2 linked regions of the Tomitella gaofuii genome follow. The protein of the gene in region 1 interacts with the protein of each later gene in a pairwise test. Links are inferred from orthologs where the notes say so. Each region holds a gene or a part of one and is shown on either strand. Other genes may lie near its edges. The genes, in order: lpdA and H4F70_RS09240.

Region 1 (14,450 bases):
AAGGCCGCGATCTGGTGATACGTGGCGGCCCGCAGCCAGGCGCCGCGCGCGCTGACCGCGTGTCCACGTGCGGCGCAGTCCCGTGCCAGCGCCGCGGACCGTTCGGCCACCGCGGTCCACTGCGAGAACCAGGTGTCCATGTCTCCGTCCGGCACCCCGGCGGCCGCCACGAGGATCTCGCCGAAGTCCGCCCCCGCGGCGGCGACGCGCACCAGCGCCCGTTCCGCCCAGCTGTTCCACAAGTCGTTGTCGCTGATCATGCCGGCCACGGAGGCTCCTTCTTCGGTGGTGACGGCGGCCCCGGCGGGCGCTGCGGTGGCGCCGGGGGCCGCGAACAGTCCGTATGCGGCGGGCAACGCGGCTCCCGCTGCGGCGCCCCACAGCACGGTGCGGCGCGGGACGGGGGTGCGATCTGGTCGAGTTTTCAATCCGGGCCTCTTCGCTGAAGGTGAGATGAATTCAGCGTAAGGAGGTGTCGTCGTCGGATCATCTGTCAAAGCGCGGAGAATTCGGTGTCAACCAGGGCGGTTGGCGAAGGCGACGGCGAGCTCGATGCGTGTCCGCAACCCCAGCTTCGTCAGCACATGGGAGACGTGGGTCTGCACGGTCCGGGGGGAGATCCCCAACCGGTCGGCGATCTGCGGGCCGGTCAAGCCCTGACCCACGAGCGCGGTGACGCGGGTCTCGGTGATGGTCAGGCTGTCCCAGCCGCTCGTCGGCTTGCGGCGGGCCGCGTGGGAGCCGATCCTCATCCCACGCGCGCGCAGGCGCGTTGCGACGCGTGCGACGGACGTGGGAGCGCCGGCACCGTCGAAGAGCGCCTGCGCGGCGCGGGCATGGGTGCGTGCACCGCGCAGGTCGCCGCCTTCGGCGGCACGGCAGGCGGCCTCCTCCCACGCGCCGGCTTCCTCCAGCGGCATGCCGAGCGCCCGGAACCGCGCGGCCGCGGCGACGGCGTGCGACAGGGCGTCGGCCGGGTCGGTGTCCGCGCCGGCCTGCGCCAGCCGCACGAGGGCGTCGGTGACCGGGGCGAGAGGGCGGGGAAGCGCCGCCAGCCCGCGCGCGATCCGGTCGACGAGGAGGCGGTCGCCGCGGGCCGCCGCCACGCGGATGAACTCGGCGGCGACGAGCGAGAGCCACAGCAGACGGCCGTCGGCGACCGCCTCGTCCCACAGTGCGGCGGCCAGTCGCGCCGCGGCCTTCCGCTGGCGTCGGGCCTCCAGCAGGGCGACGCGGACGCGGCCGGCCTCCGGGAAGCCGAACAGGTCGGGCTGCCCCATCGCCGTGAAGCGGTCGAGCCGCGCCTCGGCTGCGGCGTGGTCACCCCGGTGGACGTCGATCATGGCCAGCGACGAGAACGCCAGCGACGTCCAGCCCAGCTCCATGCGGTCGGACAGTTCCAGCGCGGACTCGAACTGCGCGGCGGCATCGGCCAAGCGTCCTGCGGCGAGGTCGACCCCCGCGGCCGCGAACTGCGAGTACGGATCGGACCACCGGCGTCCGCCGTCCGGGCTGCCCTTGGTGAGCAGATCCGCGGCGGGCCGGGGGCCGCGGGCGTGGAGCTCGATGATCGGCGGCCAGACCTCCGCCGTGCCTCCGGCGTTCCAATGCATCCCGCCGGCCTGCGGCTCACCCGCGGCCAACAGCGCCCACTCGAGTGCCGCGACGGGCCTGCCCGCCGTCATCAGCCGGATCGCGGTGGCCAGCACGCGGGTGGAGGACACGTGCTCGGCGGTCGTCGTGGACGACGCGACCGGCCCGGCATCGGGGAGGCCTGCCAGCGCACGCGCCCAGTCGGCGAGGTCGGCGAGGCGGCCCGCGGCCGACGGAGGCAGCGGCCGCCGAAGCGTCGCCTCGATCTCTGTCAGGGTCGCCTGCACATCACCGAGCGTCAACGCGGTGAAGATGATCAGGCCGCGCAGTGCCACCGCGATCTCGTCGTCCTCCGTCGACTGCAGGGCGCCGCGGGCGAGGTCCCCGGCTTTGCGCAGCTGCCCGGATCCGGCCAGCGCCCGGGCCCGCGCCAGAGTCAGCGATTCCACGTTCTCAGGCATGGCCACCGTGACGGACTCGAGGAGGTCCGCGGCCACCGAGGGCATCGCGGCCAGCTCTCCGCCGGCCGCCTCCAGGACGCGGGCGAGCCGCTGCGGGCCGGCCCCCGCCGCGACCAGGTGATGCGAGATCGTCGTTGCGGGCGCACCGATCCGCTCCAGCCGGGCGGCGCAGGCTTCGTGCAGCACGGCGCGCAGAACCTCCGGTATCCGCCTGTACACCGTCTCCGCATAGAGGTCGTGGCGGAAATGCAGGCGGTCGTCCGCGCCGAAGCGGATCATGCCGGTCTCCACCGCGGCCTGCACCGGCTCGACCATCGACACGGGGCTCTCGTCGGCCAGTGCCGCGAGCTCGGACAGGGCCGTCGGCGCGCCCCACACCGCGAGCCGTTGGACGACGTCGCGGGTGGCGCCCGTCAGATGCGTCAGTTGCGACTCGATGATCTCGCCGAGGGCCGGTGCGGCCGGCGTGGGCATCCCGGCGCGGACATCGGTGACGCCGCCGGCCTCGACGAGAGCGTCGTCGAGGGCCAACTGCTCCAGCATCGCCAGCACGTGCATCGGGTGTCCACAGGCGCCGTCGAGCATGGCCCGCAGCCCCGGCCCCGGAGCGGTTCCGAGTGCGCTGCGGGCGATCTGCGCGACATCCTCCGGCGACAAGGGTTGCAGCGCCAGTTCGTACGCGTCCGGATAGCGGGCCAGCCTGCGCAGTTGCTCACGGGCCGGGAGCGTGCGGTGCGCGACGACAAGGGTCAGCGGCAGCGCCCGGGACGCGGCGGCGAACACGTTGAGCAGGGCGAGGGTCGCCGCGTCGCAGTGGTGGACGTCGTCGAGGGCGAGGACCACAGGGCGGGCCGCGCACAGCGCGTCGACCCGCGCGAGCAGGATCTCGTCGGCGTCGGGCGGAACCGGTTCGCCGAGCGGCATCCCCAGGGTGCGCGCGAGCACCTCGTACGGGTAACGGTGCGCAAGCTCGTCGGCCGTCCCCCGAAGCACGTGGACGCCTGCGGCCTCTGCGATGACCGGGGCGAGAACGGAGTCCAGCGTGAAGGTCTTGCCGATTCCCGGTGCGCCGGTGACGACGAACGTGCGGGATTCCGGGGAGGAGCCCGGCCCCTCCGTCACCGCGCGGCGCAAGGCGGCGGAAAAGTTGTCCACGGCAGAAGATCTGGTCAGAGCTTCCACGACACACCGCACAAGGCCTGGCGCATGACCGGCAGCCTACCCGACGTGTGTCCCCCCGTTGCCTCGTCCGGCGCGAGCGCCGCGCGTCGACGACGGGATGCCGGGCACGGTCGCTGCAGGCGTCATGCCGGTGTTCGGGCGTGCAACGAGGTGCACCGGCGGCCGGCCCGTGATCAGAGGCGCCACTGAGGTGAGGTCGCACCGCGGCGACGCCGGGAGCAGCGGCCGCAGCGGGGCCGACATCGAGGTCACGCACGACCGACGTCGACGGACGTGCGCCGGAGCAGGACGACGGCCACGAGTCCCGCGACGCACGGGAGCAGGCCTGCCCAGCCGAGCAGCGGCGGCAGTCCGACGTCGCCGGAGGTGTCCGTGACGACGAGACCGGCGATCGCGAGGCTCGTCGCGGCGCCCCACGTTGCGGCGCACGCCCACCGTGCCCAGCGCTTGCCGGTGCGGACGGCGCGAATCGCGCCGAGCCAGCACGCGACGCCCACGCCGCCGAGGGCGGTGAGCAGCACGAGGTAGGTGTGCGCTGCGGCGTCGATCTGCGTTGGTGAATACGCGGGGTATCCGGATCGGAGATGCCCGGCGAGACTCGTCGGGCCGCCTGCGCGGTCAGCGTAGGCGACGATGACGGCGAGGACGGACAGGATCAGGCCGGCATACATCGCCCTGAGAGCGTGGCGCTGCGGGCGCGCTGCAGGTTTCACGGGGTTCCCATCGTTGTGTACGGCGTGACGTGTGGGCGCAGCAGGCGCGGCCGAGGGGGCGGTGCGCGCCGTATCGGCGTCGCGCCGGTGCCGGGCAGCTCCAAAGACCGCGATCGCGGCGGCCACCGCCGGCAGCGCCGCGCAGAGCGCCAGGCCGAAGGCGAAGCCGTCGGTGAGCGACGCCGGGTGACGACAGCCCCGGTGCGCGCCGCGGCCGCCGTGCCCAGCACGGCCAAACCCAGGGCGGCGCCGATCTGGCGAGAGCTGTTGAGCAGGCTGGACGCGGTACCCGCCTCGCCGTCCGCGACGCCGGCGGTCGCGGCGGAGGCGACCGGTCCCAGACACAGCCCGATTCCGAGGCTTGCCACCAGCGACGGGCCCAGCACATCGGTGAGGAACGCGCCGCCGGGGTCGATGCTTCCGAACCAGGCGAAGCCGGCGGCCGCCAGCAGTGCGCCGCCGGCCATCAGGGCCCGGGGCTGGAGTCGGTGGCCGACCCGGATGGTGACGGCGGAACCGGCGATCACACCGAAGCCGAAGGGGAGGATCTCCAGCCCCGTGACCGCCGCTCCGGTGCCGAGCCCCCGCTGCAGGTACAGCGACACGAAGTAGAAGCCCGACGCGATGGCGGCGCCGATAAGCAGGTTGAATGCGTTGGCGCTTGCCACAGGACGGTGGGCAAGCAGGCCGAGGCGCACCAGCGGCTCGCGGGTGGTGCGCTTTTCCATCACGGCGAATGCGGTGAGCAGCACAGCCGCGCCGACAAGTGCGGCGACGGTGAGGGGCGAGGCCCAACCTCTATCGCCGCTGACGACGATGCCGTACACGAGCAGGCTCGTCCCGCCTGTCGCCAGCACCGCACCGGCGATATCGATACGCCCCGCCGGGGCGGCGGGACGGTCGTCGGCGAGGGCCCGTAACACCAGGGCAACCGCAATGGCGGCCATCGCTGCATTGACGACCATCACCGCGCGCCAGCCCAGGAACTCGGTGACCACGCCGCCGATGAGTACGCCGAACGCGCCGCCGGCGGCGTTCACAGCGCTCCACACCCCGAATGCCCGGGTGCGCGTGCGCCCCCGCGGGAAGGTCGTCGTCAGGATCGACAACGCGGCCGGCGCGAGCGCGGCCGCGCCGGCGCCCTGCACGGCCCGGGCCGCCACCAGTCCTGCGGCGTGCTGGGCGAGGCCCCCGGCGAAGCACGCGAGACCGAACACCGCGAGTCCCGTCAGTACGACCCGGCGACGGCCGAACCGGTCCGCCGCCTTGCCACCGAGAAGGAGTAGCCCGCCGAACGTCAGCGCGTAGGCGTCGATCACCCACGTCACCCCGGTCCCGCGGAAGCCGAGGCCGTCGGCGATCTGCGGAAGCGCGACGTTGACCACGGACAGGTCCAGGGACACCAGGAACTGCACGACGGCCACCGCTGCGAGGACCATTCCCGGCCGTGCACCGGGACGGCGGCGCGGGTGGGTGGGCGCGGGGGTTGCGTGGAGGGACATGACTATTCAGCGACGGGTGGGGGACGGGCCGGATACGGGCATGTGTCCGGTGTCGACGGGCGGGGTGATGGTGACGAGGTCGGCGGGCTCCACGACGGAGAGTCGGTGCCACCGCCCGCGCGGGACGACGAACGCCTCACCGGACGCCACGGTGGAGGAGTTCTCGCTGTCCGCACCGTCGCCGCTGTGCAGATGCACCCGCACCGCGCCGGACCGCACGTAGAGCACTTCCTCCCCGTCGGGGTGGCGTTCCCACACGTCGGGGTGCACCGCGCTGTCGTCCTCGGCGCGGAAGGCCGCCACTATCCGCTCGCCTGCGGCGGCGCCGTCGGCCATGTGCTCACGCGGCGCCACCACCGCGCCGCCGCCCGGCCTGAGCCGGATCATCTCGCTGTGCAGGTCCAGAGGCTTGCTTGTATTTACGAACATGTTCCGAAACTACCATCGACGGACGCGAGTGTCGAAGGGTTCCGGTGGTTCGGCGGCGCCCGCGGATCGAAGGGGATACTGGTCGGATGACCGACCCCCACGTATCGCGCCGCCGTGTCGGGCGCCCTCCGGTCACCTCCCGCGGCGAGATCCTCGCGGCAGCCCGCCACCTCATCGACCGTGACGGTTGGGACAGGCTGACCATGCGCAGGCTGGCGTCGGAACTCGGCATTGGCCCGACGACGCTGTATCACCACGTGCGGGACCGCGAGGAGCTGCTGCTGCTCCTGATCGACGAGTACGCGTCCGGGATACCGCGACCGCCGCTGCCCGCTTTACCGCGCGAACGCATCATCGTCGCCGCGGCCACTCTGCACGATGCGCTGGCGGCGTGGCCGTGGGCGGCGGAGATCCTCACCTCGGATGGCTTCGTCGGATTGCTCGGCGAGCGCGCGCTGTGGACCGTCGAGACCATCGTCGCCGGAGCCATCGATCACGGCTGTACGCCAGATCAGGCGGTCCACGTTTTCCGGCACCTCTGGTATCACGCCGTCGGAGAGATCCTCGTCCGCGCGCACACCACGCGGCGTCCGGCTCCCGCCGGCGGCGCCGGCGCCCCGACGAGACGCGGCGCGTTCTTCGGCGACCTCGACGCCTCCTGGCTTCCGCAGCTGACCGCCCTCGGCGACCGATGGCCGGCGCTGGCGGCGCAGGACACCTATCGCATCGCACTCGCGGCGATCGTCGACGGGCTGCTCGCGCAGGGCGCTCCGGGGCCGTCGGCGTCATGACCTGGGCCGCGGCCTGTGAGTCCCGCGGCTCACGTAGCTGGTCGTCCGTTTTGTTCCCACAGGCGCGGTGGGGTCGCATCCGGCGGCGGAGGTGTGTCTGCGGCACCCATCGCCTGTGCGATGCCGTGAGCCGTTGCCGCGACGCATGTGACGTTCGAACTTCGAGCGCGATGGCAGCCGCGGCGCCCGGCCGTGACCGAGATGTGACGGGTGGGACCAGTGTGGTCACTGTTCGGCAACACTTGTGCTCCCCGTAACAGCACTGCGATAGCCTGCGATGGTGCTCATGGGGAGAGGGTGAACTTTCTTCGTCGCCGGTAGTGCGCACGGCTGAGGGCGTGCGCGCGCGGCACCTGGGCCGTCTATTGCAATTCCGATCAACGAGGTCTTTCCATGAGTCGCAGCAAGTCGAGCCGTCTGAGGAGGTTCGTGGTCGGTTCGGCCGCGGCCGCCCTGATCGCGGGTGTCATGCCCGTCGCCCTCGGGGGCGCCGTCGCCAATGCGGCCGAGGCTGCGCATGTCGACATGGACCAGAGCAGCAAGGTCGGGCCGCAGGAGTACGAGCTCGAGGTCTACTCGCCGTCGATGCAGCGCAACATCCAGCTCAAGGTGCTGGCCCCGGCGAACGCCGACGTCCCCACCCCGGTGCTGTACCTGCTCAACGGTGCCGGCGGCGGCGAGGACTCGGCCAACTGGACCGACCAGAGCGACGTCGACGCGTTCTTCAAGGACAAGCAGACCTACGTCGTCATCCCCCAGGAGGGCGCGTTCAGCTACTACACGGACTGGATCCGGCCCGACCCGGCCCTGGCCAAGAACCTCGGCAACAACGGCATCAACATGTGGCAGACGTTCCTCACCGAGGAGCTTCCCCCGGTGATGAACTCGTTCCTGCCCAACGCCAGCGGCAAGAACGGCCTGGCCGGCATCTCCATGTCCGGCAGCTCGGTGCTGGACCTGGCCATCCAGGCGCCGGAGCTGTACTCGGCGGTCGGCGCGTACAGCGGCTGCGCCATGACGTCCGACCCGGTGGGCAGCAGCTTCGTCAACCTGGTGACCGCGGCGGGCGGGGCCAACTCGGCCAACATGTGGGGCCCCGTCGGCGGGCCGCTGTGGGTGGAGCACGACCCGTACGTCAACGCGGCCAAGCTGCCGCGCATCCCGATCTTCGTCTCGTCGGGCAGCGGCCTGCCGGGCGTGCACGATCAACTCAACGATCCGCGCATCGCCGGCAACATGGGCAAGCTGGCCGGGCAGATGATCACCGGCGGCGCCATCGAGGCCGCCACCAGCGCGTGCACGCACATGCTGCAGCTGCGCACCGACTCTCTGGGCATGGACAACATTCACTACGACTTCCCCGTCGGCGGCACCCACTCGTGGGGCTACTGGCAGGACGACCTGCACCAGTCGTGGCCGATGCTGGCCGCGGGCATGGGGGTCCAGTAAGGGCGTCCATCACGGACGACGGCGCGGCCCCGGCATTCTGGAGATGCCGGGGCCGCGCCCTTTCGTGTCCCGGCGCCGGTAGCGGCCGGGCCGGGGAGGTCTTACGAGAAGACCTCGGGGAGGGCGCTGATCGCCAGGACCAGGTCCATCGAGCCGGAGATGCCCTTGCCGATGGCCAGGGACGGGCTCATGGAGCCGGCGAGGCCTCCGAGCGGGCCGGCGATCTCCTCGAGCTGTTCAATGCTTCCCATGATGTCTCCTTGACGTGTGGTGTCTGGGTTCGGACCGTGCGGTGTGGCTCAGGAGGCGGCGGCGAGGCTGCCGGCGAGAGCGATCGAGCCCGCAGCGGCGGCCGGAAGGGCGATGGACAGCTCCAGGGCGCCCTTGACGCCGCCACCCGCGGCGACGGAGCCGTCGACGACGTCCTGGACGGCCTTGATCTGGTCGACGATGTGGTCGGGAAGCATGGTTCCTCCTAGTCGTGGTGGGCCTCCCCCTGGGGGCCCGTGGGTTGTGCCGTCGCCGTCCGAGAGGGCTCGGTGGCGAGCGCCGGCGGGGATGTCGTCGTGCCGACGCGGTGGCAATGCAAGGGTAAGTGCAGCATGCTGAACGCTTGGTTACCGGGCGGTAAAACCTGGGCAACCGTTGTGAACGTGCAGCTCAAAGCCGCAGCAGCGGAGCGATTGTGGTCAACGGCACAGTGGCGTGCGCGCGACCTCCGGGCCTACCGTGGATGCGGCGGCCGGTGCCGTAGCGGCTACTCGGCCGGCGCGTTCGGAACGTTGCTGCCCAGGTCGGCGCTCAGCGTGGACGCGGTGTCGATGACGTTGACGAGCTGCTTGAGCGTCTCGAACGCGGCGGACAGGGTCGTGCTCACAGATCCTCCTCATTGCCTGAACTTCGGACAGTGCGAAGGTTAGCCAATCCTAAGCCAATGTGGCGAACCGGGTGGCGCAGATCACGGGAGGCGGTGGGGGCGAAGGAGTCCTGTGGGGGGTCAAGACATGCAACGACCCCGCACCGGGGGGGATGGTGCGGGGTCGTGCGCGGCTCGTTGGCCGCAGACCAGCCCGCGGGGTGGGGGTTCCCCGGGGTGCTGGGGTCTAGGGGGCAGGCGGCGGCGCGCTGGATGCGACACCGGCATTGAGCAGCATGAACAGGCCGAGGGAGGCGGCCGCGCCGCCGAGGACGCCCGCGAGGGCGCCGAAGATGCCGGAGACGGCCTTGAGCTGGCCGGCGAGAAGTTGATCCATGGGAACTCCTTGATGAGGTGAGGCCGACGACGATGAGCAGGCGTCATCGGGCAGTGAGATTGAGCTGGAGCGACAGCGAAGGGTGATCGATCCAGGTGATCAATGCGGTGCGAAGGCCTTGAATGCGCCGTCGATGGCGAGCGCGAGGCCGATAGCGCCGGCGACGCCGCCTGCGATGCCCGCGAGGGCGCCGAGGGTGGCGATGGATCCGCCCTTACTGTTGCCGATGCTGCCGAGCAGTTCCTCGTCGGTGATCGAACCCTGAAGTGAACCTGCCATGACTATCTCCTTGCTGAGTGCGTGTGTGCGGTCAGCCCCGACTGACCACGTGCGTGATTGGCGTCACTAGTACAGAGCGGCGCGACGGCAATCACAACACAGGTCCCACTCATCGGTATTGGATTGTGAGTGACATCTCATGTTGTCAGTTATGGCTACTTTTCGGTAACCGCGACACCACGGGGACACGTGTACTGCCAGCGTCTAGGGTGTTTCTCGTGGCTGCACATTTTGACGTCGTCGTCCTCGGAGCAGGCCCCGGAGGCTATGTCGCCGCGATCCGCGCGGCACAGCTCGGGCTGAGCACCGCCATCATCGAAGAGAAGTACTGGGGTGGTGTATGCCTGAACGTCGGCTGCATCCCCTCCAAGGCGCTCCTCCGCAACGCGGAGCTGGCGCACCTGTTCAACAAGGAGGCCAAGACCTTCGGCATCAGCGGTGAGGTGAGCTTCGACTTCGGGGCCGCCTTCGACCGCAGCCGCACGGTGGCGGACGGGCGCACCAAGGGCGTCCACTTCTTGATGAAGAAGAACAAGATCACCGAGTTCGAGGGCCGCGGCACCTTCACGGACGCCAAGACCATCGAGGTGGCGCTGACGAACGGTGGCAGCGAGACCGTCACCGCGGAGAACGTCATCCTCGCCACCGGCTCCACCACGAAGCTGCTGCCCGGCACGCGGCTCAGCGACAACGTCGTCACCTACGAGAAGCAGATCATGACGCGTGAGCTGCCGGAGTCGCTGGTGATCGTCGGCGCCGGCGCCATCGGCATGGAGTTCGGCTACGTCTACGCCAACTACGGCGTCAACGTGACCATCGTCGAGTTCCTCGACCGCGCCCTGCCCAACGAGGATCCGGCCGTCTCCAAGGAGATCACCAAGGCCTACAAGAAGCTCGGCGTCACGCTCATGACCGGCGCCGCCGTGCAGAGCATCAACGACCGGGGTCACCAGGTCACCGTCGAGGTCAAGGACAACAAGACCGGCAACACCGAGACTCTCGTGACCGACAAGGTCCTGCAGTCCGTCGGGTTCGGGCCCAACGTGGAGGGCTTCGGCCTGGAGAACACGGGCGTGGCGCTCACCGACCGCGGCGCAATCGAGATCGATGAGTACATGCGCACCAACGTGCCCGGCGTGTACGCCATCGGCGACGTCACCGCCAAGCTCATGCTGGCCCACGTGGCCGAGGCGATGGGCGTGGTGGCGGCCGAGGTGATCGGTGGCCACGAGACGTTGCCGCTGGGCGACTACCGCATGATGCCGCGCGCCACGTTCTGCCAGCCGCAGGTGGCCAGCTTCGGACTCACCGAGGAGCAGGCCGAGGCCGACGGCCACGACGTGAAGGTCACCAACTTCCCGTTCATGGCCAACGGCAAGGCGCACGGCCTGGGCGACGCGACCGGCTTCATCAAGCTCGTCGCCGACTCCGCCCACGGCGAACTGCTGGGTGGGCACCTCATCGGACCCGACGTCTCCGAGCTGCTGCCGGAGCTCACCCTGGCGCAGAAGTGGGACCTCACCGCCGAGGAGGTGGCGCGCAACGTGCACACGCACCCGACGCTCTCCGAGGTGATCAAGGAGGCCGCGCACGGCATCTCCGGGCAGATGATCAACTTCTGACGCGTCAGACCAACGCGGCGTCCGCGCGGCGTGCCGGTGGCAGTGATGTGCACCGGCACGCCGCGCGGTGCGTTGCGGCGGGGTGGCGGCCTTTCCCCGCACGGCGAACCCCTTTGATTCTGGTTGCACTTGCAAGTGGAACCGGGATATCCTCAGTTTCAGAAGCAAGGAGGTGTGGCCGTGAGCGCGGTGGTCGATCGAGGCGTCGGGAAGACGACACTGACTGTGACGCCTGAACAGATGGCGCAAGCCGAGGCGGTTGATCCGGAAGGTCTTCAGTCGCTTGTGCCGGCGGAGCTCGCGCGAATCCTCTCGACTGTCGTCCAGATCGTTGCCGATGGCGGGACGGTGACTATCGGAGCGATGCCCGAGGAGTTGACCACGACATCTGCCGCCGACCTTCTCGGTGTCTCCCGGCCGACGCTGATGAAGTTGATCCGAGAAGGCCGGATCCCGGCGCACAAGGTCGGCACGCACACCAGGCTTGGCGCCTCCGACGTGCTCGCTTTCAAGGATCGGAAGAGGGAACAGCAGCGGGCAGCTCTGCAGGACCTGCGCGATTTCGAAGAGTCCGAAGGCCTGGAGTACTGAGCATTCGATCCGGTGGGATCGTGGATGACAGTCACAGCAGACAGCTATTGTCGCGTGGTGAGTTCTTCCGTGCCGAGTGTCCTCCCCGATACGAACGCGCTGTTCTCAAAGACACTGCGAGACTGGATCTGTCTCATTGCTTTCCGGTCGGGCCCACCGCTGTTCCATCTCCGCTGGACCGAAGATGTCCTCGCCGAGCTGGTCTACCACTTGCGCCGGCAGTTCCCGCACTTCTCTGATCGTCAGGTCGGGGGAGTGCGGGACAAGATCGTCGGAGTCTTTGGCGAGGACAGTCGGATCTGCGGCTACGAGATAGACCGCAGCCTCGACTACACCGATCAGTACGACGAGCATTTGCACGCTGCAGCAGAACACGGTGACGTTCAGTACGTGATCACTGACGATCGAGGATTCCATCGTTTCGCCGAACTCAATGATGATCGGCTGGGCTACGAGGTATACACCCCCGATGACTTCCTGATGCTCGTTCATCGAGACGCGGCCGCCACTGTCCGCGAGGCGTTGCTCCTGCAGATCGAGTATCACCGCAGATCGGGTAAACCGTTCAATCTCGCTACCATGCTCGAAGGCGCACAGGCTCCGAACTTCGCAAGCGCGGTGCGCGACCTACTCCAGGAGCCGAGTGTGGCGAACATCCTTGCAAGCAGCGCTGGGGAATCCATGTAGGCGACCAACCGTTCGTTGCACGCGGACAAGGCGCTGCACGGCAAGCATGGGCGTCGGTCATACGTCCGGGACCGCCAGGTACGCCATCAACTGTCCGGCGACCTCCACCGGGTGACTCTTGGCGGCCAGGTGTCCGCCGGGCACCAGATCCGCCTCGACGCCGAGACGCTCGCGCGCCAGCCGCACCTGGAACCCGGCGGGGAACAGGCGGTCGTCTGCGCCCACCATCACGTGGATCGGGACCGCCGGCCAGGCGTCGAACGTGCACGGCTGCCAGAACGGCGTGGCGGCCGGCTCGCGATCGCCGGCAATCATCTCCGGGCGCCGGTGCTCCGGTACGTCGTGCAGGAACGTCTCCACCAGGTCGAACTCGTCGGAGCGGCCGGCGGCGGCATTCGCGGCCCGCCGTGCCTCACCCGACCCGGTCGCCTCCGACCACTGTGAGGGAGTCTCGCCGGGCAGCGGGATCATCGCATTGAGCAGCACGATCCGGCCCACTGATCCGTTGCCGCCGACCATCGGCGCCGTGAATCCTCCCAGCGACTGCGCGACCAGCACCACGCCGCGCCGGCCCCCGATCGCCTCGTCGACGATGGCCGCGTACTCGGGCAGCCCCCACTCCGGGTCGTCGCCGGGAATCTCGACAGAGATGGCGGTGTGGTCGTGCGCGGCGAGCTCCGCCGCCACCTCGCGCCAGTACACCTCGGCCGCCCCGCCGGCCCCGGGGATCAGGATGAACGTCGCCATGTCCGCTCCACTCCGTCGTGCCTGCTGTCATGCAGACCGGGCCGGGCGGCGCGAATCATCGCCGGCGCCGGGGGACCGCCGACGAGCAAGTACTTTCTGCACGATTCCGCGGCCGAAGTGGCAGAAAGTGCTTGGTCGGCGCGGCGGGACCGGGCCCGGCGCGCCACAGCCGCCACGCCCCGGCTCAGGACGCGTCGAGGCTCCCCAGGTACGCCGCGAAATCGGCGATGGCCCGCGGGTTCTGCGGCCCCTCGGTGAGCTGCGGGTAGGTGAGCGCGTAGAAGTTGCCCTCGCGCACCGCGGTGGTGGTGGACATGAGCGGGTGGCGGCGCAGGAACTCCTCCTTGGCGTCCACCGTCGTGTTGCCGTAGTCGTTGATGAGGATCACCTGGGGGTCGCGGTCGGCGGCCGCCGCAAAGCTGACCGAGGTCCAGCTGTCGTCGAGCTCGCCGAAGATGTTCACGCCCCCGGCCCGGGTGATCACGTCGTTCGCCGCCGCGTTGGCGCCCACGGTCAGCGGCTGGTCGGTGCCGCCGTCGTAGAGGAACACCCGCGGCGCGGGCTCGTCGGCCGGGATGGTCGCCTGCGCGTCGGCGATGGTCTGCTTGTAGCCGTCGACGAGCTCGCGCGCCCGCTCCTCGACGCCGAAGATCCGGCCCAGGTTGGTGATGTCGGTGTAGAGGGCGTCGATGGGGTCCATGATTCCGCGGGCCGAGCTGTCACCCTGGCGGCACGATTCGGTGAGCACGTAGCTGGCGATGCCGACGTTCGCCAGCGCCTGCGGGGTGACGCCGCTCGAATCGGTGAAGCCGTAGTTCCAGCCGGCGAACACGAGGTCGGCCTCCGCGCCCTGCACGAGCTCCTTGTTGATCTTGGTGCCCAGTTGCGGCGTGGCGGAGAACGCGTCCTTCCACGGCGACACCGCGGTGTTGTCCACCTTCGACGCGCTGAGGATGTAGCCGGCCATATGGTCCTGGAGGCCCAGCGCGAACATCATCTCGGTCATGTTGATGTCGTTGACCACCACACGCTGCGGAGGAGCGTCGAAGGTGCGCTCCACGCCGCAGTTGGTGACCGTCACCGGGTACCCGGGGGTGGCCGCGTCCGCGGCGGGCTGGACCTGTGCGCCGCAGCCGGCGAGCAGGGCGGCG
Region 2 (14,465 bases), 1.6 Mb from region 1 along the record:
CCGTGGTGCACGTGCACCCGCAGACCGGGCGCGAATCGCGCCGCCTCGCGTTCCCAGTTGCCGACCACGGACATCGGGCAGACCACCAGGGTGGGGCGGCGCGCTCCGCGCTCCCGCGCGCGCACTTCCAGCGCCAGCACCTGGACGGTCTTGCCGAGCCCCATGTCGTCGGCGAGCATCGCCCCCAGTCCCAGGTCGGCCATGTACGACATCCACGACAGTCCGCGCAGCTGATAGTCGCGCAGCCGCGCCGCCAGGCCGGCCGGCGCCGGCACCGCCCGGTCCGCCGCGGACTCCTCGCCGAAGAGAGCCTTGACCCACCCGGTCGCGGAGACCGCGCCGAGCGGCACCGGCGGCGGGTCCGTCGCCAGCGTGCGCAGCAGCGCGGCGAGCGTCGCGGGATCCGCCCGCCGGGCGGAAAGGTAGCGCGCGGCGTCCCGCAGGGCCGCGCCGTCCGCGCGCACCCATTCGCCGCGCAGCTTGACCAGGTCGGAGTTCCGGCGTGCCAGTTCGTCGAGCTCGCCGGGCCGCAGCACCGTGTCTCCCAGCGCCACCTCCATGTCGAACTCGACCAGGTGGTCCAGGCCGGTCCGTGCCTCGCCGGGCGCTGCGGGCACGTCCGGCGACGACACCCGCACACGCACCGTGGGCTCCACCACCCGCCATGCCCGCGGGAGCAGCACCGTGATCGACGCGGCGGACAGCGCCTGCGCTCCGTGCTGCACCAGATCCGAGACGGCGGCCTCCGGCATGAGCATGTCCAGCGAATCCCGGTCTCGGGGAAGCTCGCGCAGCAACGGGTATACGCGCATCGCCTCCTCCAATGCGCCGATGCACACCCGCACCGAATCGCGGTCCGCCTGCGTCAACGACAGGGGCACCGGGGCCCGATCCTCGCTGCGCACACAGACCTGGAGGCGCCACAGGTCGCCTCCGTCGGCCTGGGGCGCTGCGCCCTGCCCATCGCCGAATGCCGACGGGCCGGTGGCAGGGCCCTCTGTGCCGTGGTCGCCCGCGACGTCGGCGGCGTCCACGGGTTCGAGCAGCCGCAGTACCAGCTGCAACCCGCCGGAACGCGCCCCCTCGTGCCAAGCTGCGAGCCGGCCGGCCGCGGCGGCCCCGTGTTCGGCCACCGGGTCGCCCGCCACGAGAGCCGCCAGCAGCGGGTGCGCCGCCGGAGCCGGACGCCCGCCCCGGCTCTCGAGGCGCCGACGTACCACCGCGTCCGTCATCGCCGCGGTGAAGTCGTCGAACGCCGAGGCCGGTTCGGCGCCAGAGCCGCGCACGGACGGCGGCATGGCGGCGGCCCACTGCGCGCGCCAGGCCCGCTGTCCCGCACTCCACTCCAGCGCCCATCGGGGCCACCATTCCTCGTCGACACGCCGCAGGTCCGGGACCACCTGGCCCGCGGCCGCCCACCGGTCGATGCCGGCCACCACCGCGGCCAGATATGCCAGGTCCTCACCTGTCTCCTCGGGGCGCACCGCAGCGGAATCCGTCCCCAGCGCGGTGAGGAAGTCCGCCGCGGCCGCGGGCGCGAATCCGAGAGCCTCGTAGCCGGACCCAGACTCCTCCTGCCACGGCATCCGCACACTGTGGCGCGGCGATCGGCGCCCCAGTGCGCGCGCGAGGAACCGCACGCGCCCCTGCTCGGCGCTCCACACCAGCAGCCCCGCGCCCTCCTCCCACCGCGCGTGCAGCCCGCGCGGAACGGCCGCAGGCGGTACGGGCGTCACTTTCCGCGCTGTGCGATCGCCTGCGCGAACACCTGCGGGATGTCCGCCGGGTCGCGTGCGAGGTAGCTCGATCCGCCGGTGGCGGCGGAGATCTCCTGGAGCACCTCCGCGTCCGCGTCCTCCGTGATGCCGATCGTGATGATGAGCACGGGGCGCGCCGGATCCGCCTCCTGGTGCAGCTGCTGCAGAAGCTGCTCCTTCGTCAGGCTCACCGGGTCCTCGTTCTCGCCGTCGGTGAGCACGATGACCGAGTTGACCGCATTGGGATCATAGGTGGACTGGACCTGGCGGTATGCGGCGCTGATCGTGTCGTAGAGTCCGGTGCCCCCACCGACGAGGCCGCCCAGCTCGTCCACCGCCGCGCTCACCGCCTCGCGCTGAGTAGTACCGGCGCCGGTCTGCGCATCCAGCCTCTTGATGGGCACGAGCTCTTTGTAGTCGCGCTGCGGCCCGTCCAGGTTGAGCGAGAACGCCCACACCCCGAGCTGCGTGTTGTCCGGGAAGAGGCTCTCACCGATGCGCGCCGCCTTCTGCGTGAGCTGCATGCGGCTGTTCTCCTGGTCCGCGACGTAGGACATCGACCCGGAGACGTCGAACAGGACGAGGCTGCGCACCGGCACTGCGAGCACGTTCCACTTCTTCAGCGCGGCTTCCGCCGCGGCGGGATCCGGAATCGTGAGCACCGGCACGCCGCCGACGCCCGCACCGCCCGGCAGCGGCGCACCGTCCACGCGGAAGCCCGTGGCGGTGAACGCCTCCCGGCCGGCGTCGGAGGCGAGCACCGCGGCGAGGTCCGCCGCCCGCTCGGCCGCGTCGGCCTTCGCTTCACCGCGCGCCGTCACCACCAGCGGGTAGTCCATCATCACAGTGCCGGCGTCCGGGACCGTCGCCTGGTATCCGCCGCCGAGCTGCACGACCTGCTGCTCGGTCACCACCGCCGGCCCCTCGCCGGAGCCGAGGATGTCCTCCGGCTCGGCGGCCCCGTCGGACACAGTCTGCGCGTCGGCGCTCAGCTGCATGCTCTGCGCCTGCGCCGCGGCGACCATGGCCTGCTCGGCCGCCGCCTGATCGGTGCCCGCGGCCTGTTGCTCGGCCGCGGACGCGAGGATGGGCGCCTCCGCCACGGCGCTGGCCTGAGGATTGCCCAGCCTGATCCCCGGGGTGCGCAGCACATCGGTCCAGGTGCGGGCGGCGGGGACCGCGCCCGCCGCGGCCGCGACCACGACCGGGGACGTGGCCACGGACGGGGTGCCGATGTCGACGGGCATATCCGCCGCCTGATTGACCTTGGTGACCCAGCGGGTGGACTCCGGAATCCACAGCTGCGGGACGTCGATCCCGTGCAGAAGCGCATTCATCGTGGTGGCGGAACCGCGCGCCCTCACCTGGAAGTCCGAGCAACCGCGGTCCTCCGCGGGCACCGCGGCGACGGCCTGCTGCACCGCCGGCGCCAGCGCCGGGTCGACGTCCACGGCCACGGCCGTCGTCGAAGAGCAGCCACTGCCGCGTACGACCTGGAACACGACGATGCCGGCGACGACCACCACGATGGCGATCACCGCCAGCGCGGCGTACCGCAGCACACCCCCTGAGTTGTTGGCAGCCTGGTGCCGACCCCCGGCCATTGATCGTCCTTCCGCGCACGGCACCGGCCCCGACCCGGCCGGACCGCCGATGTGCTCGCTTCATCGTCGGTCGTGTCCCGGGCGGCCCCGCGACCCGGCAACATACTAGCGACAGGCCGTTCGACGCACGTCACCTCGGTCACAAGTAGCACCCCGGCGCCGGCCGGAAAGGCCGATCACAGCCGCGCTCCCCCGCGCGCACGCTGACGGAACATCCCGGCGAGCACGACGAGCGCGGCCAGGAAGATCAACAGACCGGACACGAGCAGCGCGGTGTCCAGGCCGGCATGGAAGGCTTCGTAGGTGGCCTGGATCACCTTGACCACGATCGATCCGTAGGTCTGCTCGTAGTCGCCGCTGCCGGCCCCCTGCGGCACCTTGCCGGTCTCGATCCCGTTGATGATGATCGAGTCGAAGGTGGGTGGGATGCCCAGCTCGCGCAGCCTCGATTTGAGCCCGCTAGTGAGGTTGGCGTTCACGAGCCCGCCGAGCGCCGCCACCCCGATCACCGCGCCCACTTGACGCATCGTGTTGGTCGCCGCCGCCGCCATCCCGGAGTGCTCGCCCGGGACGCCCGAGAGCACCGCGGAGGTCAACGGCACCACGGCGATACCGAAGCCGACGCCGGCCACCATCAACGACAACGCCAGCACCGTGAAATCGGCGTCCTGGTGCAGCAGCGGGCGGGTTAGGAGAATCCCTCCGCCGGCCAGAACACAGCCGACGATCATCGGGATGCTCGGCATCGATCGCGACACCCACACGCCGGCGAGCAGGGAGCCGAGAACGATCGCGACCGCCATCGGCGCGAACACCGCCGCTGTGCGCCACGCCGAGTATCCGACCACCTCCTGCAGGTACAGCGCGGTGAAAAAGAAGATCGAGAAGATGCCGAAGTAGATGGTGAACGCCACCGTCAACGCACTGCCCACGATGGGTATCCGCAGGTAGCGGAAATCGAACATCGGGTTGTCCGCGCGCAGCTCGACGACGATGAACCCTGCCAGCGCCACCGCGCCCACGGCGAAGAGCGTCAACACGTTGCCGGCGAAGTAGCCGACCTCCTGGCCCGCGATTCCCGCGTAGATGACGCACGCGAGGAACGTCGAACCGAGCAGGAAGCCGGGCAGGTCGACCCGACCCTGCTGACGGTCCCGGCTGTCCGGAACCCACAGGACCGCCGCCACCACCAGGGCGACGCCCAGGATCACGTTGAACCAGAAGATGGCACGCCACGAGAACGCGCCGACCAGGACTCCGCCCACCACCGGCCCGAGCGCGAGCGCCACCCCCGACACCGCGGCCCACACGCCGATGGCCTTCGCCCGCGCGTGCTCCTCGGGGAACACATGGCGGATCACCGACAGCGTCCCCGGCTCGGACCCGGCCGCGCCGATCCCCATCACCGCGCGGCCGACGATGAGCAGCGTCACGGTGGGAGCCGTCGCGGCGATCAGCGAACCGATGCAGAACACGACCATCCCCGCGACCATGACCCGCTTGCGCCCGAGCCTGTCGCCCAATGTCCCCGCCGTGAGCATGAGGCTGGCGAACACCAGCGTGTAGGCGTTGACCACCCACTGCAGTGAGATGACCCCGGCATGCAGATCGGACTGCACGTCGCCGAGTGCCACGGAGACGATCGTCGTGTCGATGAACGTCAGGAACAGGACAGCGCACACCGTGCCCAGCGCAACACGTTGCGGCCGCGTCGCGCCGGCCGCCGCGGCGCCCGTGGACAATGCCGGCCCCCTCAGGTCAGCTCGTCGGAGCGGCCGGGGCGCTCGTCGCGGCGGGGGCACCGCCCTGCGCCGCGCACTCCGCCGGGGGCGTGCCGCCGTTCTCCAGGGTGAGCAACCCGCAGAACGAGGACGCGGACACCTTCCACTTGCCGTCGACCTTCACCGCGTACCCGGTCTGGTCCGGCAGCACGGGCTTGTCGTCCATGAGGATCGTGTAGACCACCGACGCGCGGCCTGGGCTGACAAGGCTCATCTCGCTCACGGTGACCGACGTCGATTCGGCCAGCCCCGAAGAGGACTGGGCGTTGATCGTCTTCGCGAAGCGGTCGGGATCCTCGATCACTCCCAGCTTGGTCTGCGCGTCCGACTTGCCGGAGAAGAACGTCTCATACGCCGAGGTGATGGCGCTCTTCTCCTGCTGTGTCAGGCCGCTCGCATCCGCGGCCCCCGCGCCCGTCGTCTGCTGCACCGCCGCGGTGGGCGGCGAGGTGTCGGTGGTGGCGGCGCCGGAGCCGCCGGAGCTGCCGCAGCCTGCCAGCGTGAGGGCCACGGCGGCACACAGCCCGACGGCCGCGCCTGCGGACCGGACGGCGTTTCCGCGAGAACGAATGCAGAACATGCTCATGATGCGCCTTTCCAGCGAACGAAACAGCGGCGGTTCAGCGGCGGTTCGGCGGCAGTCCGGCGAAGACCGCACCGCCTGCGGACTCCGGAGTGATCGCCGACGATCGGTGAGCTGGATCTCATCGTAGGACTCTTCCCGTCCGGCCGTACCCGAAAACACCGGGATCGGGCCACATCGGCGAATCGGTGTGCGCCGAGCGCAAAACGGGGCATGCTGGAGGGAGGACGCGCGCACGGTGCCCGGCCCCACCGGGCGGCGGCGCCGACTGCGGAGGCACCGCGTGCCGGCCCCGACAGGGGCGGGCGCGGCCCGACGCGGCGCGGGTCACCAGGAGGCAGTCTCCCGCCCCGGAAGACCTCCGGACGGGCACGAGGAGGCGACTATGACCGCCGAACGCGCCGATCTCTCCGGCCCCTTGCCCACGTCGGGCGTGCTGGAACCGGACGCCGGGAGCGCCACCGCCCCCGCCCTGCGGGACCGGCTCGACGACATCCTCGACGACCACCACGCGTTGCTGGGGCTCTACCGCGACTTGGCGGTGCTGCGCCGCATCGACGAGCAGTGCCTCGCAATGGCCCGCCAAGGCGCGCTCGCGCTGTGGGCGCCGATCGCCGGCCAGGAGGCCGTGCTCGTGGGCGCCGCACGGGCGGCGGAACGCCACGACCACCTTTTCATCAGCTACCGCGAGGCGCTCATGGCCGCACTGCGGGGCGTCCCTCCGGAGCAGGTGCTCCCCATGTGGCGCGGCAGCGCCCTGGGCGGGTGGGACCCCGACGAGTACGGGATCACCAACCCGGCGATCATCGTGGGCGCGCACGGGTTGCACGCCGCCGGGTACGCGATGGCCGCCGCGCTCGACGGCTCCCAGGACCGGGCGATCGCATTCTTCGGCGACGGCGCGACGAGCCAGGGCGACCTGAACGAGGCACTCAACTTCGCCGCCACGACCACGGCGCCGGTGGTGTTCTTCTGCACCAACAACCAGTTCGCGATCAGCGTCCCCGTCGCACAGCAGACCGCCGTGCAACCCGCACAACGCGCACACGGTTTCGGCATCCCCTCACTGCGCGTCGACGGCAACGACGTGCTCGCCGTCCTCGCCGCCACCCGCACGGCCACCGCACACGTGCGTGCGGGCGGCGGGCCGTACTTCGTCGAAGCGGTCACCTACCGGCTCGGCCCGCACACCACCAACGACGACCCCACGCGGTACCGGTCCGCCGCAGAGCTGGAGGCGTGGCGTGCCCGCGACCCGGTCGAGCGCATGCGCCGGTTCCTCGCGGACTCCGGACTGCTCACCGATGCGGATGCGGACGAGGTGCGCAACGCCGCCGACGACGCCGCGCAGCGTTACCGCACGGCGTGTGCGGAACTCCCGGAACCCGATGCGGCGGGGATCTTCGAGCACGTCTACGCCGCGCCGCATCCGCTGATCGACGAGGAGCGCCGCGCCTACGCCGACTACCTCGCGTCCCTCGGCGGGGCGGCCACCCCGGCCGGCCCCGCCGGCCCGTCCACCGGCAAGGAGGTCCCGCGATGACCACCGCGAAGATTCGCGACGCCGCATCTGAGGCCGACGGAGCCGTCACACGCATGGCCCTGGCGCCCGCCATCGGAGCAGGGCTGCGCCGTGCGCTCGAGGACGACGAGCGGGTCGTGATCATGGGCGAGGACCTGGGCCGGCTCGGCGGCGTGTTCCGCGTCACCGACGGCCTGCAGAAGGACTTCGGCGAACGGCGGGTGATCGACACGCCGCTCGCCGAGTCCGGCATCATCGGCACCGCCTTCGGGATGGCGCTGCGCGGCAAGCGGCCGGTGTGCGAGATCCAATTCGACGGTTTCGTCTACCCCGCCTTCGATCAGATCGTCACGCAGGTGGCGAAGATCCACAACCGCACCCGCGGCCTGGTGCGGATGCCGCTCACGATCCGCATCCCGTTCGGCGGCGGGATCGGCGCGGTGGAACACCACTCGGAGTCCCCGGAGGCCTACTTCGCCCACACCGCAGGGATCCGGGTCGTCAGCCCCGCCACCCCGTCGGACGGCTACTGGATGACCCGCCAGGCGATCGCCGCACCCGACCCGGTCATCGTCTTCGAACCCAAGCGGCGGTACTGGGAGAAGGCGCCGGTGGATTTCAGCACCCCTCCCCCCGAACCGCTCGGCGGCGCACGCCTGACGGATCTCGGGAACGGCGACGCCGCGGCGACCATAGTCACGTACGGCGCCCTCGTGAGCACGGCCGTCGAGGCCGCGGAGACCGCAGCCCCCGAGTGCGGCGTGGAGATCATCGACCTGCGCTCCCTCTCGCCCATAGATTTCGACACGATCGAGGCGTCGGTGCGGCGCACGGGACGCCTGGTGGTGGCGCACGAGGCGCCCGTGTTCATGGGGCTCGGGGCGGAGATCGCCGCGCGGATCACCGAGCGTTGCTTCTACCGGCTGGAGGCGCCTGTGACACGTGTCGGCGGATTCCACACCCCGTATCCTGCGGCCCGCGCGGAATCGCACTACGTCCCGGGCGTCGACCGCATCCTCGACGCCCTCGACCAGGTGCTGGCGCAATGAGCGCGCCCATGGATTTCCTCCTGCCGGACCTCGGTGAGGGGCTCACCGAGGCCGAGTTGCTGTCGTGGTCGGTGGCCGTCGGCGACACCGTGGAGCTCGACCAACAGGTGTGCGAGGTGGAAACGGCCAAGGCGGTGGTGGAGCTGCCCGCGCCGATCGCGGGGACCGTCGTCGCACTCCACGCCGAGCCCGGTGCCACCGTCGTCGTCGGCGAACCACTCGTCTCGATCGACACCGGCACCGGCACCACCGCGCCCCCTGCCACTGAAGGCCACGGTGCCGCGAGCCCCGGCGAGGAAGACGCCCCTGCCACTGAAAGCCCCGGCGCAGCAGAGGCCCCCGCCGCCGTCGAGCCTGCGCCACCCACGCTCGTCGGATCCGGCCCCTTGCCGCACCGGCCGGGCCGCACCGGGTGGCGCCGTCGTTCTCACGCAACCCCGGCCACGGCATTCCGGACCGGCCGTGAGGACGGCCCCCGCGCGAAGCCATCCGCCCGCAAGGCCGCCCGTACGCTCGGCGTCGACCTCACCGCCGTCCGACCCGCCCGCGACGACGGGGTCATCACCGAGGACGACGTCGCAGTTCACGCTGACGGGAGGGACGCCGGCGGGAGGGACGCCGGCGGGGACGAAGACGTCCGCCGCACCCCGGCGGACGCGTTCCGCCGGGCCACGGCAGAGGCGGTCACCGCGAGCGCACGCTCGATCCCGCACGCGTCCGGATTCCGCACGGTCGACGTCACCACCGCGATGGACCTGCTGCGACGGCTGCGCGTCACCGCCGGCAGCACCGACACCGACCCCGACACCGGCACCGGCGGTTATGCCGCCGACTTCCGCGGCGTGCGGCCCACCCCCCTGACGCTCGTCGCCAAGGCTGTACTCGTCGCACTCGCCCGGCACCCGCTCGTCAACGCGTCCTGGGACGAGGCCGGCGAGGCGATCGTCGAGCATCCCCACGTGAACCTCGGGATCGCCGTCGCCGGACCGCACGGCCTGACCGTCCCGCACATCCCCGCCGCCGACTCCCTGGGGCTGGCCGGGCTCGCGGCCTCGCTCGACGAACTCGTCACCGAGGCACGGGCCGGGCGCACCCCTCCGGCCCGCCTGCGCGGAGGGACTTTCACGATCACCAACATCGGCGTGTTCGGGCTCGAAGCCGGCAACGCCGTGATCAACCCCGGCGAGTCGGCCATCCTGTCGCTCGGCGCCGTCGCGCGCAGGCCGTGGGTGTGCGACGACGCGCTCGCCGTCCGCGACGTCGTCACGCTCGGGTTGTCCTTCGATCACCGGATCATCGACGGGGAGCTGGCCGGACGGTTCCTGGCCACCGTCGCCGGGGCCCTCGAGAATCCGCTGCGCCTGGCGGGCTGAGTGTCCCGAAGGCAGAATCGGTCGCCGGGGAGCGGATGATCCGAGGCTCGGACATCATGTACGAGGGGACGACGTCGCGGGGGGACGATGCCACGGGGGAACGCACGGCAGCAGGTCGGCGAAACACCACGCGCCGGGCCGCGCCGCCCGGGGTGGGCGGAAGTCCTGACTCGGACGGCGGGGCTGATCGCATTGATCGCGGCGGTGCTCCTGGCGCACCGTTGCGCGGCGTTCACGCCGATGGCCGACCGGCCGGCGCCGGGCAGCCCCTCGACAGAACGGATCCGGTCCCTCCTCGACCGGGTGCGGGTGATCCCCGAACGCCCGGACATCCCCGGGTATGAGCGCGGCTGCGGCCCCGGCGAGGGGTGCGCGTTCGGTGCGGCGTGGACGGACGCGACCAGCGCCCCGCTGTCCCACAACGGCTGCGACACCCGCAACGACGTGCTCGCCCGAGCGATGACCGGCGTGCGGTTCCGGCCCGGCACCGACCGCTGCGTCGTGGTCGCGGGGCTGCTCGACGACCCCTACACCGGGCGACGCATCACATTCCGCAAGTCCCACGCGGGCGAGGTGCAGATCGACCACGTGATCCCGCTCGCCGCCGCATGGGACCTCGGCGCCCACGCGTGGACGCCGGCCAAGCGCAAGCGGTTCGCCAATGACACGGACTTCGAGCTGCTCGCCGTGGACGGACCGGCGAACATGCGCAAGAGCGACTCCACGCCGCAGGACTGGATACCGGACGCAGCCGCCTACCGGTGCTTTTACGCGGCGAAGTACCTCGCCGTCGCGGCCCGGTACTCCCTGCCGATCACCGTCGGGGACCGGACCGTCCTCGCAGGCATCGCCGACCGCTGCCGATGACGGCCGTCCGCCATCGGCGCGGAGACGCCGCCGCGGTCCGGTCACCGCCCGCCGTGCCCGGGCAGGGCCGCGATCAGGAACGGCCGGGCTCGGTGTCCTCGCCGCGCACGACCACGTCCGAGCCGCCGCGCCGTGCTCCTTTCAGCGTCTCCGGCGCCCCCGCCCACGGTATGGCGGCAAGCAGACACACCGCGCCCGTCACCGCGAACGCCACCGAGTACGAGGCCTGTTCCGCCAGGAAGCCCGCGGCGATGGGGCCGATGATCGCACCGACGTCCGAGAGCATCTGGAAACCCGCCAGCACGCTGCCGCCGCGACGGTCGGCACCGATCAGGTCCGCCACCGCCGCCTGCTGCGGCGCGTTGAGCAGGCCCGCTCCGGCACCGGCGACGAAGGAGGTCACCACCAGCATCGCCGACCCGGCGGACAGCCCCAGCGCCGCGGTGCCGACTCCGGTGACGACGAGCCCCGCCAGCACCATCGGCTTGCGGCCCCGTGTATCGGCGATCCGTCCCGCGGGGATGATCACGAGGGCGTTGCCGACCGCGAACACCGCCAGCGCAACTCCGGCCATGCTTTCACCCGCGCCGATGGCGACCGCGAACAGCGGCACGAGCGCCACCCGCACCCCCATCGACGACCAGCCGTTGGCGAATTTGGACACCAGCGCCGCCCGATACGCGCGGTGGGCCAGCGCCTCGCGGAGTTCCATGGCGGGCTTGTCCGGCCCGTCACCGCCGTCCGCCGGGTGCACGTCCTTGAGCAGCAGCCCCACCACGAGCATCGCCACGATGAGCGCCGCCGCGTACACCAGGAAGGGCACACGTAGCCCGAACCCCGCCAACAGCCCGCCGAGGACCGGGCCGAGAATGTTCCCCACCAGGAAAGCCGACGAATACAGCCCGGTCACACGCCCGCGCGCGCCCGGATCGGCCAGGCGCACCAGCAGACCCATCGCCGACACCGTGAACATGGTCGAACCGATGCCGCCGAGTCCGCGGAAGACCAGCAGCTGCCAGTAGTCGGCCGCGAAGGCGCAGGCGCCGGTGGAGACCGCGACGATGAACAGGCCGGTCAGATACACCCACCGCTCACCGACGAGATTCACCAGCCGCCCGCCGGCCGGGGCGAACACGAGGCGGAAGAACGCGAATGCGCTGATGATGACGGTGGCCGCCGTGGTGCCCACGTCGAAGCTTTTCGCGAACTGCGGCAGTACCGGCGCCACCAGGCCGAATCCCAGCGCGATCACGAACGCGGCGCTGACCAGAACCCAGATCGACCGCGGTATCGGGGTGCGGGCGGCGCCTCGCACCGCTCGTCGCCTCATCGTGCACCCGCCTTTCGCGCGTCCAGTCAATCAGCCTGCTTCCGGGGAACCCGCCGGGGACACCCCACCAGTACACGGCTCCCCCGCACACGACGCACGCGGGCCCCGCGCCGGCCTGTGCCGGGCGGGACCCGCGATGGTGCATCGGTGCAGAACGGCGTGCAGGGTACTTCCTGCCGGTCCTGTGCGCGCCGACCGCGTCGTGTCAGAGCCCCTTGAGCTCCTCGATGACGGTCTCGACCGACTTCTTCGCATCACCGAAGAGCATCGAGGTGCCGTCCGCGTAGAACAGCGGGTTGTCGATGCCCGCGTAGCCGGTGCTCATCGAGCGCTTGAGCACGATCGTCGAGCGCGCCTGATCGACGTTGAGGATCGGCATGCCGTGGATCGGGCTCGACGGATCGTTGCGCGCCGCCGGGTTGGTGACATCGTTGGCGCCGATGACGATCGCGACATCGGTGCGGCCGAACTCGCCGTTGATGTCGTCCATCTCCTTCATCGCGTCGTACTCCACGTCCGCCTCGGCGAGCAGCACGTTCATGTGCCCCGGCATGCGGCCGGCCACCGGGTGGATGGCGTACTTGACCTCGACGCCCTTCTCCTCGAGCAGGCTGGCCATCTCCTTGACCGTGTGCTGCGCCTGCGCCACGGCCAGGCCGTAACCGGGCACCACGATCACCTGGTTGGCGTAGGCCATCTGGATCGCGGCGTCCGCCGCCGAGGTGGACTTGACGGTGCCGCCCGCATCACCGGCGGGGCCCGCGGCCGCGTCGCCGCCGCCGAACGCGCCGAAGACGATCGCCGGGATCGACCGGTTCATCGCCTTGGCCATGAGGTTGGTCAGGATCGAGCCGGAGGCGCCGACGATCATACCGGCGACGATGAGCGCCGTGTTGTCGAGTGCGATACCCGCCGCGGCAGCCGAAAGACCGGTCATCGCATTGAGCAGCGAGATCACCACCGGCATGTCGGCGCCGCCGATCGGCAGCACCACGAACAGGCCCATGATCCCGGCGGCGATGAGCAGGCCCACCATCCACCAGATCGACGAGCCGTCATTGGTCGCCGCGCGCACGCCCATCACCACGGCGAGGGCGATCGAGACGACCAGCAGCACCATGTTGGCCAGCTGGAACAGCTTCGCGTTGCCGGTGGCGAACTTCTCGAGGCCCTTGGGCATGACCTCCTGCAGCTTGGAGAACGCCACCAGCGAACCCCAGAACGAGATCGAACCGATGATCGCCGCGATCAGCGACCCGACCACCATCGGCGAGGCCGGCTCCACACCGTGGAAGTTCAAGAACCCGTTCGTCTCCGAGGCCTCGGCCCAGGCGATCAGCGCGACCGTGCCGCCGCCGACCCCGTTGAACAGGGCGACGAGCTGCGGCATCGCGGTCATCTTGGTCTTGAGCGCCGGCGGGATGCCGAGCACGACGCCCAGGACGAGACCCACTGCGATGAGGATCCAGTTGATCGCGGGGACGTCGACCCGGCCGTGGCCGTCGTCGGAGACCGCGCCGTCGTTGTAGACCTGCAGCAGCGTCGCGGCCACCGCGAGGAGCATGCCCACCGCGGCGATCCAGTTGCCGCGGACCGCGGTCTTCGGACCGGTCAGCCCCATCAGGCCGTAGATGAACATGCCGAATGCGACGATGTAGAGAGCGAGGACGGTGTAGTGCAGTCCCTCGCTGGCGTTGTGCGCAGCAGCAAGGATCACTTGGCCGCCTCCTTCTTACCCTTGAACATGCCCAGCATGCGGTCGGTCACGGCGAAGCCGCCGACCACGTTGAGCGTGCCGAACACCAGCGCCACGAACGCGATGATCCGCACGCCCCAACTCGCGTCCGCCGGCAGCGAACCGAGCACGACCAGGGCGCCGAGCACCACGATGCCGTGGATGGCGTTGGTACCCGACATCAGCGGCGTGTGCAGGGTGTTCGGGACCTTCGAGATCACGGCGAAGCCGACGAACCCGGCCAGCACCAGGATCGCGATGTTCGCCAAAAGTCCGGTGTACATCAGTTGTCCTCCTTCGCGCGGGTCACGCAGGCCGCCGCGAGGATCTCGTCCGAGAAGTCCGGGGCCAGGCGCGCGTCGTCGTCGAGCATCAGCTCGAGCAGCTCCTGGACGTTGCGCGAATACAGCTCGCTCGCATGCTCGGGCATCGTCGCCGGCAGGTTGAGCGGCGACGCGATGGTCACGCCATGCTTGACGACGGTCTGTCCGGGCTCGGTGAGCTCGCAGTTGCCGCCGGTCTCGCCGGCGAGGTCCACGATGACGCTGCCGGGACGCATGCCCTCGACCGCGGCGGCCGTCACCAGCCTCGGAGCGGGACGCCCGGGCACCAGCGCCGTGGTGATCACCACGTCGAAGCCCTTGATCGCGTCCTCGAGCGCCTGTTGCTGCTGATCGCGTTCGGCCTCGGTGAGCTCGCGGGCGTAGCCGCCTTCACCGGCGGCGTCGATGCCCAGGTCGAGCCACTGCGCACCCACGGAACGCACCTGATCGGCCACCTCCGGGCGCACGTCGTAGCCGGTGGGCCTGCCGCCGAGCCGCTTGGCGGTGGCCAGCGCCTGCAGGCCTGCCACGCCGACGCCGA

Evidence for each region.
Region 2: the proteins of lpdA (region 1) and H4F70_RS09240 interact in binary tests that used the Escherichia coli proteins (3 or more experiments, as listed by UniProt). The link is inferred for Tomitella gaofuii from one-to-one orthologs.

The regions. Positions count from the first base shown.
Region 1 is NZ_CP059900.1:3,542,502-3,556,951, reverse strand. What follows is about bases 9,089-12,072. They hold lpdA (dihydrolipoyl dehydrogenase), read left to right. Parts: upstream 9,089-9,870; coding sequence 9,871-11,274; downstream 11,275-12,072. Other genes in these bases: H4F70_RS16480 (PIN domain-containing protein), read left to right, coding at 11,923-12,072; H4F70_RS16485 (helix-turn-helix domain-containing protein), read left to right, coding at 11,455-11,865; H4F70_RS16495 (hypothetical protein), read right to left, coding at 9,473-9,652; H4F70_RS16500 (hypothetical protein), read right to left, coding at 9,224-9,373. Also shown: H4F70_RS16545 (alpha/beta hydrolase family protein), read right to left, coding at 1-428; H4F70_RS16540 (helix-turn-helix transcriptional regulator), read right to left, coding at 516-3,209; H4F70_RS16535 (hypothetical protein), read right to left, coding at 3,485-3,949; H4F70_RS16530 (MFS transporter), read right to left, coding at 3,946-5,451; H4F70_RS16525 (cupin domain-containing protein), read right to left, coding at 5,458-5,880; H4F70_RS16520 (TetR/AcrR family transcriptional regulator), read left to right, coding at 5,967-6,671; H4F70_RS16515 (alpha/beta hydrolase), read left to right, coding at 7,065-8,120; H4F70_RS16510 (hypothetical protein), read right to left, coding at 8,222-8,371; H4F70_RS16505 (hypothetical protein), read right to left, coding at 8,420-8,587; more of H4F70_RS16480, read left to right, coding at 12,073-12,552; H4F70_RS16475 (alpha/beta fold hydrolase), read right to left, coding at 12,610-13,299; H4F70_RS16470 (ABC transporter substrate-binding protein), read right to left, coding at 13,484-14,450. UniProt on the Escherichia coli protein: Lipoamide dehydrogenase is a component of the glycine cleavage system as well as of the alpha-ketoacid dehydrogenase complexes.
Region 2 is NZ_CP059900.1:1,966,899-1,981,363, reverse strand. Bases 7,482-10,480 are described here. They hold H4F70_RS09240 (dihydrolipoamide acetyltransferase family protein), read left to right. Parts: upstream 7,482-8,292; coding sequence 8,293-9,669; downstream 9,670-10,480. Other genes in these bases: H4F70_RS09235 (HNH endonuclease family protein), read left to right, coding at 9,757-10,480; H4F70_RS09245 (alpha-ketoacid dehydrogenase subunit beta), read left to right, coding at 7,482-8,296. Outside these bases: H4F70_RS09270 (DEAD/DEAH box helicase), read right to left, coding at 1-1,736; H4F70_RS09265 (substrate-binding domain-containing protein), read right to left, coding at 1,733-3,361; H4F70_RS09260 (MFS transporter), read right to left, coding at 3,538-5,103; H4F70_RS09255 (MTB12 C-terminal domain-containing protein), read right to left, coding at 5,120-5,653; H4F70_RS09250 (thiamine pyrophosphate-dependent enzyme), read left to right, coding at 6,144-7,268; more of H4F70_RS09245, read left to right, coding at 7,322-7,481; more of H4F70_RS09235, read left to right, coding at 10,481-10,536; H4F70_RS09230 (MFS transporter), read right to left, coding at 10,610-11,866; H4F70_RS09225 (NAD(P)(+) transhydrogenase (Re/Si-specific) subunit beta), read right to left, coding at 12,072-13,583; H4F70_RS09220 (NAD(P) transhydrogenase subunit alpha part 2), read right to left, coding at 13,580-13,885; H4F70_RS09215 (Re/Si-specific NAD(P)(+) transhydrogenase subunit alpha), read right to left, coding at 13,885-14,465. UniProt on the Escherichia coli protein: E2 component of the 2-oxoglutarate dehydrogenase (OGDH) complex which catalyzes the second step in the conversion of 2-oxoglutarate to succinyl-CoA and CO(2).